One region of the Brevundimonas sp. AJA228-03 genome, then DNA from elsewhere that is predicted to be linked to it. Evidence: predicted binding sites of a transcription regulator. Region 1 holds the regulator's gene; each other region holds the start of a gene.
What was found. Region 1 encodes LexA, which represses DNA repair genes until DNA is damaged. Its sites were predicted from a motif close to ATGTTCNCNANNTGTTCT; they were not measured.

Region 1 (4,146 bases):
AGCACACCTGGAATATCTCGACCGCCGCCGCACTGGTCCTGGCCGGCGCGGGCCTGAAGGTCGCCAAGCACGGCAACCGCGCCCTCAGCTCCCGATCGGGCTCGTCCGACGTGCTTTCGGCGCTGGGAGTCGACCTGACCGCCGGGCCGGAGCGTCAGAAACAGGCGCTGGACGAAGCGGGCATCTGCTTCCTGTTCGCGCCGCATTATCACGGGGCCATGCGCCACGTCGGGCCGATCCGGGCCGAGATCGGCTTTCGCACTGTGTTCAACCTGCTGGGTCCCCTGTCCAACCCGGCGCTCGCCCGGCGTCAGGTCATGGGCGTCTATGACCCGCGCCTGCTGGAGCCCCTGGCCCGGGTGCTCGGAAACCTTGGGGCCACCCGCGCCTGGACCGTGCACGGTCAGGGACTGGACGAACTGACCACGACCGGCCCGACCGAGGTCGCTGAATGGAAGGACGGAACTGTCCGCCGCTTCACCGTGACGCCCGAGGACGCCGGCCTGCCCCGCGCCGACATCGCCGCCCTGCGCGGGGGCGACGCCGAGACCAATGCCGCCGCCCTGACTGCCCTGCTCGACGGCGCGACCGGGCCCTATCGCGACGTCGTCCTGCTGAACGCCGCCGCCGCCCTGATCGTCGCGGACAAGGCGGCGGACCTCAGGGAAGGGGTAGCCATCGCCGCCCGCGCCATCGACAACGGTGCGGCCCGGACAGCCCTGACGAAGCTGGCCGCCATCACCTCCGCGCCCGAGCCGGAGTCGGCCGCATGACCGACATCCTGGAACAGATCGCCGCCTACAAACGGGTCGAGGTCAAGGCGCGCAAGGCCGCCCGTCCGCTGGCCGAGGTCGAATCGCTCGCCCGGGTCGCCGACATGCCGCGCGGCTTTCTCGACGCCCTGCGCAAGCGCTCGCAGGACGGGCACCCCGCCCTGATCGCCGAGATCAAGAAGGCCAGCCCCTCCAAAGGTCTGATCCGCGCCGACTTCGACCCGCCCGCCCTGGCCCGCGCCTATGAGGCGGGCGGCGCGACCTGCCTGTCCGTCCTGACGGATCAACCCAGCTTTCACGGCCACGACGACTTCCTGATCGCCGCCCGCGCCGCCACCGCCCTGCCCTGTCTGCGCAAGGACTTTCTCGTCGACCCCTGGCAGGTGGCCGAGAGCCGGGCGCTGGGGGCCGACTGCATCCTGATCATCCTGTCGATGGTTGACGACGCCCTGGCCGTCGACCTGCTGGCCGAGGCCCGCCGCTTCGGCATGGACGCCCTGATCGAGACCCATGACGAAGCCGAGATGGCCCGCGCCGTGGCGCTTTCTGAGCCAGACGCGGGCGGCGTCCTGATCGGCATCAACAACCGTTCCCTGCGCACCTTCGAGGTCGATCTGTCCGCCACCGCCCGCTATGCCGCCATGGCCCCCGCCGGAGCCCTGCTGGTCGCCGAGAGCGGGATCTCTATGGCGGCGGACGTCGCCGAGGTGGCGGCGGCGGGGGCCCGGGCCATCCTCGTCGGCGAAAGCCTGATGCGGCAACCGGACGTCGAGGCCGCCACGCGGTCGCTGCTGGAGCCTGTTTCCCGTTAAGTTGACATTAGGGAGGAACACTTACAGAACATCGACAACGGTTCACGACTTGTTCTGAAGGCGATTCTCACCATGCTGACGAAAAAGCAGCACGAACTCCTGATGTTCATCCACGAGCGGATCAAGGAGACGGGCGTCTCCCCCTCGTTCGACGAGATGAAAGAGGCTCTGGATCTGGCGTCCAAGTCCGGCATCCACCGGCTGATCACGGCGCTGGAGGAACGCGGCTTCATCCGCCGCCTCGCCCACCGCGCCCGCGCCCTTGAGGTCGTGAAGCTGCCGGAACAGGCCACGACCGGCCCGGTCCGGGGCCGCGCCCCCTTCCGCCCCGACGTCATCGAGGGCGGCGGCCGTCCGCGGGCGGCAGAACCCGCCAACGACACCCGCGAACTGGTTCTGGTCGGCAAGATCGCCGCCGGCGTGCCCATTGCCGCGATCCAGCAGGATCACGGCCGCTATCATGTGCCCGAAGCCATGCTGGGCGCGGGCGAACACTACATGCTCGAGATCGAGGGCGATTCGATGATCGAGGCCGGTATCTTGAACGGCGATCTGGTGGTCATCAAACGGGTCGATACCGCCTCGTCCGGCGAGATTGTCGTCGCCCTGGTCGAGGGCGAGGAGGCGACGCTGAAGCGGCTGCGCCGGAAGGGCAACTCCATCGCCCTCGAGCCCGCCAACCGCGCCTATGAAACCCGCATCTTCGGCCCCGACCAGGTCGAGGTCCAGGGCAAGCTGGTCGGTCTCATCCGCCAGTATCACTAGAGCCAGGCTCGGCCGCATCCGGATCGGCCTTGTCATCCCGGAAAGGTCGGAGACCTTGTCCGGGGCGGCTCCACGGCCTGTCTCCCCGAGTATCCGCAGACCAGACCGCACGCCAGCCCTGCGGTGTCTGCCACAGCTCGACCGCCCCGCCGCGTGCGTAGTCCACCCCGTCCAGCACGAGGCGGTCGGCGCAAGCGCTGGGCAGGGCTGACACCGTCGCCCGCACGCTGACCAGCGGGGCCGAGGCACACAGGCCCGCCAGCGCCTCCGCATCCGGCGCGACCTTGCCCCACCACACGGCCAGGGGCGCATGACCGGTTCGGGGCGCACAGGCATACCGCTCGCAGATCCAGCCGGCGTCGTCCCGCTCGGCCCGCGTCAGTCCGCGCCGCCGCGACCATACCTCGGTGGCGAAATCCCGCACGCCCGGCCGCACCACGACCGCCTGACCGCCGACGCTATAGGCCGCATTGATCCCCCCATCGCCGATCCAGACTGTCGGTGTCGGATCGCGCGGCCAGATCAGCACCGCGCAGACGAACGGCAGTCCGGCCCACCGCAGCCGCCCCTGCCACAGACAGACGAACAGCACGCCCAGGAACGAGATCGGCAACACATGGTCCGGCGCGCTGGCGATGGTCCTGACCGCGCCCGGAAGCGCCGTGACCCGGTGGCCGACGAACAGCATCGCATCCACCCCCTTGCCCGCCACCCACAGGAACGGCCCGCCCAGCCCGACCGGCTCCAGCAGCGCACCCAGGGCCAGCGCCGGCATCATGATGAAATCGGCGATGGGCGACGTCGCCAGATTGGCGATCAGACCAAAGACGGCGGTCCGGTTGAAATGCTGGATCGCGAACGGCCCCGTCGCCGCGCCCGCCACGAAGCTGGCGCTGACTGCGATGACCAGCCAGTGCCGCGCCGACTGGATCAGGGCGATGGGCCAGGGCACAGACAGAGCGCGTGTCCGGGGTGGCCAGGCCTCGGCCAGGGCCACCAGGGCCGCTGTTGCCGCGAACGACATCTGGAACCCCGGTGTCACGATGGCTTCGGGCTGCAGGATCAACACGACCATGGCGGCCACAGCCAGCCCGTGCATGCTGATGGCCGGCCGGTCCAGCAGGATGGCCGCGAAGGCGATCGAGGCCGTGATCGCCGACCGCTCCGCCGGGGCGGGTGCGCCTGACAGCACCAGATAGCTCCAGACCGCGATCAGCCCGGCGACCGCCGCCACCTTCTTGCCTGACACCCGCAGCGCCAGCCAGGGCCAGGCCGCCACCCCGAACCGCACGAGGAAGAAGGCAAACCCGCCCACGATCGCCATGTGCAGGCCACTGATCGACAGGATGTGTGCCAGTCCGGAATCGCGCATGGCGTCCAGATCCTCGCGCTGGATCCAGGTCTCATGCCCCGTCGTCATGGCCGCCGCGATCCCGCCGGTTCGCTCGCCCAGGCGATCGACGATCCGCCGGGCCAGAGCAAACCGCATCGCATTGACCCGCATCGCCATCCGCAGGCTCCATGGCGCCGCGGGCAGCCCGGCCGTCCGCGTCTCGCCCAGCGCGAAGGCCGTGCCGCCCAGGCGGTCGAACCAGGCCCCTCTCCCGAAGTCATAGGCTCCCGGGCTGGCGGGCGGCGGCGGCGGATTCAGGATCGCGTACAGGCGGATGGCTGACCCTGGCACCGGCGGCTCACCCCTGACCGTGGCTCTCAGACGGATCGGGGTCGCCTCCGGGAGCAGGCCCTGCACGCGGACGGGGGCGACGACCACCCGGTGCCCCCGGTCGCCCGGGCTG
Region 2 (4,146 bases), 940 kb from region 1:
CTGGCCCTTCTGGCCGTTGATCGAGGAGATGTTGACGATGCGGCCAAAGCCCCGGTCGCGCATGCCGTTGATGACCTGGCGTGTCATGTTGAACACGCTGTCCATGTTGACCCGGATCACGTCGGACCACTGATCGGCGCTCATCTTGTGGAAGAAGCCGTCGCGGGTGATGCCGGCATTGTTGATCAGCACGTCGATAGGCCCCAGCTCTGCCTCCACATCGGCGACGGCGCGGGCGCAGTCGTCATAGGAGCCGACGTTGCCCTTCACCACCATGACGCCCAGTTCGCGGGCCGTGGCCTCGGCCGCCTCGGCATTGCCGGAATAGCCGCAGGCGACGGCCATGCCGTCTTCCTTCAGCCGCTGTGCGATCGCCTTGCCGATGCCGCGGGTTCCACCCGTGACCAGTGCCACTCGTGCCATGTGCGTGTCCTGTTCCCTGACGGCCCCGTCTGACGCGGGGCCTCTCCGAGAGCAGGTCTAACCCGGGCGGGTTCGCGCGGGAACCCCGCTAGAGCTGTGCCATGTCGATGACGAAGCGGTAGCGGACGTCGGATTTCTCCAGCCGGGCATAGGCCTCGTTGATCTGCGATGGCGCGATGACCTCGATGTCGGAGGCCAGGCCGTGCTCGGCGCAGAAGTCGAGCATCTCCTGGGTCTCGCGAATGCCGCCGATCAGGGACCCGGCGACCGAGCGGCGACGCCACAGGAGCGGCAGGGCGAAGACCGGAAGGGCCTCTGTCGTCAGGCCCAGCATGACCATGGTGCCGTCGTGGGCCAGCAGTTGCAGGTGGCCGGCGATCTCATGCGTGGCCGAGACGGTGTTGATGATGAGGTCGAACTTCTCGGCCGCTGCCTTCATCGCGGCCTTGTCGGAGTTGATGAGGAAGTGTTTCGCCCCCATCCGCTCGGCATCGGCCTTCTTGCGATCCGAGGTCGACAGCACAGTGACCTCGGCCCCCATCGCGGCCGCCTGTTTGACGGCCATATGGCCGAGACCGCCCAGGCCGATCACGGCGACCTTCGATCCCGGCTTGATGCCCCAGTGCTTCAGCGGTGAATAGGTGGTGATCCCGGCGCACAGCAGAGGCGCCGCGACGTCCAGGGGGATCGAATCGGGGATGGTGACGACGAAGGCCTGATCCACGACGATCTTGTCCGAGTATCCGCCCTGGGTGATCTTTTCGCCGGACTGGTCGGCGTGTTTGTCGGGCGCGCCATAGGTGCCGGTCATGCCCGGGACGCAGTACTGTTCGTCGCCGGCCTTGCAGGGACCGCAGACCCGGCAGCTGTCGACCATGCAGCCGACGCCGACACGGTCGCCGACCTTGAACCGGGTCACATTGGCACCGACCGCCGTGACGATGCCCGCGATCTCGTGGCCCGGGACGATCGGATAGACGGTGTTGCCCAGGTCGTTCTTCACGATGTGCAGGTCCGAGTGGCAGATGCCCGCGAACCTGATGTCGATGGCGACATCGTCCGCCCCCGGATCCCGGCGCGTGAAAGTATAGGGCGTCAGCGGCGCAGTGGATGTGGTCGCGGCGAAGGCGCGGGTGGCGATGGGCATGGGGAGGCTCCTGAAACGGCTGCCCGACAGTTGTGCCTTCAAGGCGTCGGGCACAAGATCGGATCAGCAGGGAGCACGGAAATGGTTGGTATCGTCGAATGGTTCGGGAACCAGACGAGGCCCTGTCCGGGGGGTGCCGCATTGTCATCCCCGACGCAGCGCAGCGGAGATCGCTCTCTTGTCATCCCCGACGCAGCGAAGCGGAGATCGGGGACGGCCCCGGGCCTAGCGTTCATCCTCCCGGAAGCGGCGTCAGCCGCTATCCGGGAGACAGGTCAGGGCATGGCAGCGACTGCCGGCTGTCTCCCGGATAATCGCGCTGCGATTTCCGGGAGCGTCGACGGCGCGCTCCGGCCCGTCCCGGATCACCGCTGCGCGGTGTCCGGGATGACAAGCCGCTCCCCGTCTATTTGAGCTTCTCGATCAGGGCCTGCGCCGCGGCCGGGTTGCGCACCTTGGCCCCGGCGATGAAATAGGCGAACACCGCGCCGCGTTTGGCCCAGGCCCGGGTTTGATCGGCCACGGCGTCCAGTTCGGCCGACGTCATGCCGGTCGGTTCGTCCTCGCGGCTCGACATCAGCCGGGCGTAGGTAAAGTCGGCGGTCGGCTGGTCGATCCGGGGCCATTCGGGGGCCTCGTCGTCCACGGCATAGACGATGGCCACCCCGTATTTCGCAGCCAGATCGTAGAAGGCCGGCGTGTCGAAGGTCGGATTGCGGACCTCCAGCGCATGGCGCAGGCGGATGCCGTCCCTTTCCTTGGGCAGCAGTTTCAGAAACCCCTCGAAATCGACCGGGTCGAATTTCTTGGTCCCCATGAACTGCCAGTTGATGGGGCCAAGCTTGTCGCCCAGGGCCGTCATCCCCTGGCCCAGGAACCGCTCCATCGACTCGCCCATGTCGGACAGGATCTTGCGGTTGGTGCAGTAGCGGCTGGCCTTGACCGAGAAGACGAAGCCTTCCGGCGTCTCGTCGCGCCACTTCATCCAGCTGTCGGGCTTGAAGGTCGAATAGTAGGTGCCGTTGATCTCGATCGAGGTCAGGGCGCGCGAGGCGAACGCCAGCTCCTTCTTCTGGCTCAGCTTGTCCGGATAGAAGACGCCGCGCCATGGCTCATAGGTCCAGCCGCCGATGCCGATATGGATGGGGTGGGTCATCAATGGGCTCCTTCGCGCCGACTGTCCGCCGTGATCACGTCGAGTGGCAAGAGGCAAGATCGCGGCAGTGGACGCCTGCGGAAATCGTCGGTAGGTGAATGTCTTCAAGATGTTGATCCGGGAGATCGTTATGCTGCTTCGTCTGTTCGCCATAACCGCAGCATTCGGTCTGGCCCTCGGCACGCCGGCCAGCGCGTCCAGCCAGGCCGCCGATCCGCTGGAAACCCAGACCCGGGCGATCATCGCGCGTTTCGATACGGCGCTGCGGGCCTGTGGCGTGACACCGCCCTATGTTCCCGGTGTCGTGATCGACTCGACCCCCAGTCTGGTGTCCTTCTATACGGACGACCGGTCGGTCCACCAGTCGCGCTGGGCCGAGATGCCTGCGGAACTGCAAGGCATGCTGGGGGGCTGGGCGGCAGCCGGGACCCTGGGCCTTACGCCCGAAGGCCAGTTCGCCGAGATTTTCAACAGCCTGCTGGTTCCCCATGAACTGGGGCATTTCGTGGCGTCCTTTGACGGTCGGCTGGAGCGCGAGGATTCCTGGACCAATGAGGTGCTGGCCAATCGCATCGCCATCGCCTTCTGGGCCGAGGATACGGAGGCCAGCACGCCGATCGCGGACCGGGTCGAGAACTTCAACGTCTTCCTGAGCCAGCTGCCCAGCCCGGTGCCGGCGGGCGAGGATCCCCACGCCTATTTCGAGAGTAACTACGAGGCGCTGTCGAACGATGCCGCCGCCTATGGCTGGTACCAGGGGGCCTTCATGCGCACGGCCTGGGCCGAGCACGAGGGCGTCAGCTTCTGCGATCTGGTGAAGCCCGACGCGGGCTGATCCTCAGTAGGCGAAGTCGCGGTAGATGCGGCTGACGTCGCCCTGCCATTCGCCGTGATAGAGGTCCAGCAGGCGTTCGGCCGGGGTCACGCCGGTGTCGGCGATGTCTTCCAGTTCCGACAGATAGCCGCGCTCGTCGACCATGCCGCCGCTGAAGCGGGCGCGGTTCTTCAGGCCCTGGCGGGCGATGGCGACCATGTCCACGGCGATGTCGCGGACGGACCGCCCGGCCACCTCGGCCCGCAGGCCCAGACGGGTCACGTCGCGGCGCAGGCGTTCGTGGTCCTCGATATCCCAGTCCTTGCACAGGTCCCAGGCGGCGGCGAGCGACGGGGCGTCGTAGAAGATGCCGGTCCACAGCGCGGGCAGGGCGCAGATCCGGCTCCAGGGGCCGCCGTCCGATCCGCGCATCTCCAGATACTGTTTCAGGCGGACCTCTGGGAACAGGGTCGTCAGGTGATCGGCCCAGTCCTTCAGCGTCGGGCGTTCGCCGGGCAGGGCGGGGAGCCTGCCGTCCATGAAGTCCCGGAACGACTGGCCTGAGGCGTCGATGTAGCGGTCGCCGCGTTTGGCGAAATACATCGG
Region 3 (4,146 bases), 670 kb from region 1:
GTCGCCGACACCCTCCGTCAAATGATCGAAATTGGGGTAGTGGTTCGTTTTCCTTATGGCTGTCGAAGCGTCCCAGATCGCCAACCTGCTGGCGATCGCCCGCCATGGCTCCTTCACCCGCGCCGCAGCGGAAAAGGGCATGTCCCAGCCCGCCCTGTCGAACAGCATCGCCCTGCTTGAGCAAAGGCTGGGCGTGCAGGTGCTGGAAAGAAGTCGACGCGGATCAACCCTGACAGCCTTCGGCGAGATCCTCGTTCGTCGCGCCGAGGGCGTGCAATCGCTGCTGTCAGACGCCGAGGCCGAGGTTCGCAGTCACGCTCTGGGCATATCGGGCCCCCTGAGAATCGGGGCCACGCCCAGCGTGCTGGCAAGCCTTCTGCCCAATGCGCTCCGGCTTCTGGACAACGGCCAGACGCCGCTGGATCTCGAGATTGTCGATGGTCTGGACGGCCGGCTGGTGCCGATGCTGAGGTCCGGGAAGATCGACATCATCGTCGGCCCTGTCGACGAGATGCTCGGCGGCACGGATGACGTCGTCGAAGCGGTTCTGTTCGATGACCCCTTCTGGTTGGCCGCTGGCCCGGCCAGCCCGTTTTATGACGCGAAATCCCTGTCGCTCGGCCAACTGGCGGACGCGCCCTGGGCCTTGCCGCGGGAAGGAAGCACCTATCGGCACCACGTCGAAGCTCTGTTCATGACCTCGGGCGTCGCCTGGCCCAGGGACTGCATTCTCGTGAACGCCCTGCCCTTGCTCGAAAGTCTCGTCACGCATACGTCGCGCATCACCCTGGTGTCTCGCGCCCAGCTGACCCGACCGCCTCAGCCCTTCCGCGTGATCACCTTGCAAGGGGCCGGCGGACGCCGCATTGGATACAAGCTCCGCCGAGGCGGCCGTCCGGGCCCCCTGACGCAACAGTTCATCGAGGCGCTGAGAGCGTCAGCCTCTGAGTTGTGACCCTGTTTCGGCGGAACTCGCCCCTGCCCCGAGCCGCCATCTATGCGCCGAGATACCGCTCCTGGCGGCGACGGCCCCTAAGGTCAGTAAATGATCATCAGCGACGTGCCGCGACCTATGGATATCCGCGCCTTGGTGCGGACCTCCTGAACAACCGCCATGAGTCAGACTCTGCGGTTTGAGCCTTCCGACGCAAATGTCTCGAATGGGTCGAAAGCAGCCCTTGGCTTCAGGTCCGAAAGCGGTCGCTGCGGCCATGACAGCAGGAGGACCAATCGAACCCCGGCACATGGCGAGCCAAGGGGAGTGCCCGGAGTGCGGCTCTTCAGGCCGGTGGTTCTATCCCGGCGCTCCAGAAAAAAGAACATATTGGCAACGGGAACAAAACATGCACATAGTCCGGCTCACAAGGGAGCGGGTCACGGTCATTGGATCGAAGGCGGGCCTCTCCTCCAGGGCTTAAACGGGAATCATGGCAAGGGAGAGTGGCAAGGTGGCATCGCAGGCAGCATTGAAATTGGTGGGCAAGGAAGACGGCGACAAGCAGCGCGCGCTGGAGGCGGCGATCGCACAGATCGATCGGGCCTTTGGCAAGGGCTCGGTCATGAAGCTGGGCAAGGGCGGGGTCGCCGACGTGATCCCCTCGGTGTCCACCGGCTCGCTGGGTCTGGACATGGCGCTCGGCATCGGCGGCCTGCCGCGCGGACGGGTGATCGAGGTGTTCGGTCCCGAATCCTCGGGCAAGACGACCCTGGCCCTGCACACCGTGGCCGAGATCCAGAAGTCGGGCGGCACGGCCGCCTTCGTCGACGCCGAACACGCGCTCGACCCCGGCTATGCCCAGAAGCTGGGCGTCAACCTCGACGACCTGCTGGTCTCCCAGCCCGACACGGGCGAACAGGCGCTGGAGATCGTCGACACCCTGGTGCGGTCGGGAGCCGTGGACATCGTGGTCGTCGATTCCGTCGCCGCCCTGACGCCCCGCGCCGAGATCGAGGGCGAGATGGGCGACAGCCTGCCGGGTCTTCAGGCCCGTCTGATGTCGCAGGCCCTGCGCAAGCTGACCGCCTCCATTTCCAAGTCCAACTGCATCGTCCTGTTCATCAACCAGATCCGGCACAAGATCGGCGTGATGTACGGCTCGCCGGAGACGACGACCGGCGGCAATGCGCTGAAGTTCTACGCCTCGGTGCGTCTCGACATCCGCCGCACCGGCGCGATCAAGGACCGCGACGAGGTCGTGGGCAACACCACCCGGGTCAAGGTCGTCAAGAACAAGGTCGCCCCGCCGTTCCGCGAGGTCATCTTCGACATCATGTACGGCGAGGGCATCTCCAAACTGGGCGAGATCATCGATCTGGGCGTCAAGGCCGGGATCATCGAGAAGTCCGGCTCCTGGTTCTCCTATGACTCGACCCGCATCGGTCAGGGCCGCGAGAACGTCCGTGCCTTCCTCAAGGCCAACCCCGACATGGCCGACGCGATCGAGCAGAAGGTGCGCAGGTCCACCGACAAGATCGCCGACGAATTGCTGGGCACGCCCGAGCCCGACGAAGGCCAGGACCTCGAGGGCTGATCCTTCGAAGTGCACAAAGTACAGGAAGTACACTGCGTTTCGAGGGTGCACTTCCCGGTCATCCCTCCCCCTCGATGGAGGATGATCGAGACACTCCGTCCGGCTGGTCCCTGCGACCCGCCGCCGACCCCCGCCGGGATCGGGCCGGACGGAGCCAGGCCGTCCGGTGAAAGCCGGACGGCCTTCTTTTCGATCGGCGTTCAGGTCCCGCGCAGGGCGCGCTGCAGCCAGGGCCGGACCTTGAGAAAGGCCAGGTACAGGCGCTCCATGAGCGTCAGCACGACGCCATTCCGCGCCAGCTGCCCCAACGGAGCCAGCATCGGGATCGCACGCCACATGGCCGCGAACGCCTCGGCCCCCGACACCATCCGCCCGTCCTCGCGCGCATGGAACCGGGCCAGCAGTTCGGCGCGGTTGATCGGGCAAACGCCCTGGCCGGTCGCCACATCGGTGAAGACGATGGCCCCCCGCCGGTCCAGTCGCCGCATCAGATTGATCTCCCGCCGACACAGCGGACAATCCCCGTCGTACCAGACTTCCAGACTTGCCATGGTCTCACCCTAGCCCGTCCGACGATGGCCGTCCCGCGCCGGGATGCCGCGCACCGTCGATCCGCCCCGCTCACGCCCCCTTCGCGGGCGTCATGCCTTGCATCGCTCCCTCTCCCGCACGGAGTCCCGCCATGGCCGAAGACGACATCCAGACCCTGACCCGGTTCAACCAGGCCGAGACCGACGACGGCTATCTGCTCGAGATCGGCGGCAGCGACAGCGGTCTGCTCCGCGTGGCCGCCAGCCCCGGGCAGATCGAGGCCATCCTCGAAGCCCTCGACGCCCTCCTGTCCGACGAGGATGACGTCGTTGAGGGCTAATCAATATTCTGGCGTACTATTCAAAAGCGCTGATAGGGTTGCAAGATGTACAGGATCGATCGGGCGGCCAACAGCATCCAACCCCTCCGGGCCGTTTCGTTTAAGGAACTGGGATTTCGGGAGCGCGCGCATCTTCAGGAGTGGATTGCACGCGAACCCTCCGCGCTCGGCGAAGACCTGCTAGTAATCCAAAAAGAGTTCGCCGGATTCTCCGACACGAGCGAGCGCCTCGACCTTCTTGCCCTCGACAAGCAAGGCTCTTTGGTGATCATCGAAAACAAGCTGGACGATACCGGTCGCGACGTAACGTGGCAGGCCCTGAAATACGCCTCCTATTGCGCCGCAATGACCAAGGAGGAAATTCGCAATATCTTCCAGGATTACCTTCAGCGCTCCGGTGAGGGTCTTTCGGCCGAAGAGGCTTTGTGCGCCTTCTACGACGAAGACTACGATGACCTGATCTTGAACAAGGGCGTAAGCCAGCGAATCATTCTGGTAGCCGCAAACTTTCGCAAAGAAGTCACCTCCACTGTCCTGTGGCTCAGCAACTTTCGTGTTCGCATTCAGTGCTTCCGAGCGAACCCTTTCACCATGGGGGACGATTTGTTCCTGACAATCGACCAAATCATACCCACGAAAGACACTGAAGAGTTCACCATCGGACTGGCAGACAAGGCCAAGGATGAGATCGAAGGCTTGCAAAAGGAAGCTCGTCGCCACCCAATTCGACGTAAGTTTTGGACC

Region 2: the regulator LexA is predicted to act here: its motif matches at 2,825-2,842, upstream of HZ989_RS14905 (DUF72 domain-containing protein).
Region 3: the regulator LexA is predicted to act here: its motif matches at 1,317-1,334, upstream of recA (recombinase RecA).

Annotation. Positions count from the first base shown of each region.
Region 1 is NZ_CP059297.1:2,044,319-2,048,464, forward strand. It holds gene trpD (anthranilate phosphoribosyltransferase) at 1-773, shown strand, start outside; gene trpC (indole-3-glycerol phosphate synthase TrpC) at 770-1,585, shown strand; gene lexA (transcriptional repressor LexA) at 1,658-2,350, shown strand; gene HZ989_RS10210 (ComEC/Rec2 family competence protein) at 2,331-4,146, opposite strand, start outside.
Region 2 is NZ_CP059297.1:2,983,818-2,987,963, reverse strand. It holds gene phbB (acetoacetyl-CoA reductase) at 1-423, opposite strand, end outside; gene HZ989_RS14910 (NAD(P)-dependent alcohol dehydrogenase) at 512-1,570, opposite strand; gene HZ989_RS14905 (DUF72 domain-containing protein) at 1,977-2,726, opposite strand; gene HZ989_RS14900 (hypothetical protein) at 2,857-3,561, shown strand; gene HZ989_RS14895 (glutamate--cysteine ligase) at 3,565-4,146, opposite strand, start outside.
Region 3 is NZ_CP059297.1:2,712,274-2,716,419, forward strand. It holds gene HZ989_RS13600 (LysR family transcriptional regulator) at 56-955, shown strand; gene recA (recombinase RecA) at 1,449-2,531, shown strand; gene HZ989_RS13610 (thiol-disulfide oxidoreductase DCC family protein) at 2,732-3,082, opposite strand; gene HZ989_RS13615 (hypothetical protein) at 3,214-3,402, shown strand; gene HZ989_RS13620 (DUF4268 domain-containing protein) at 3,448-4,146, shown strand, end outside.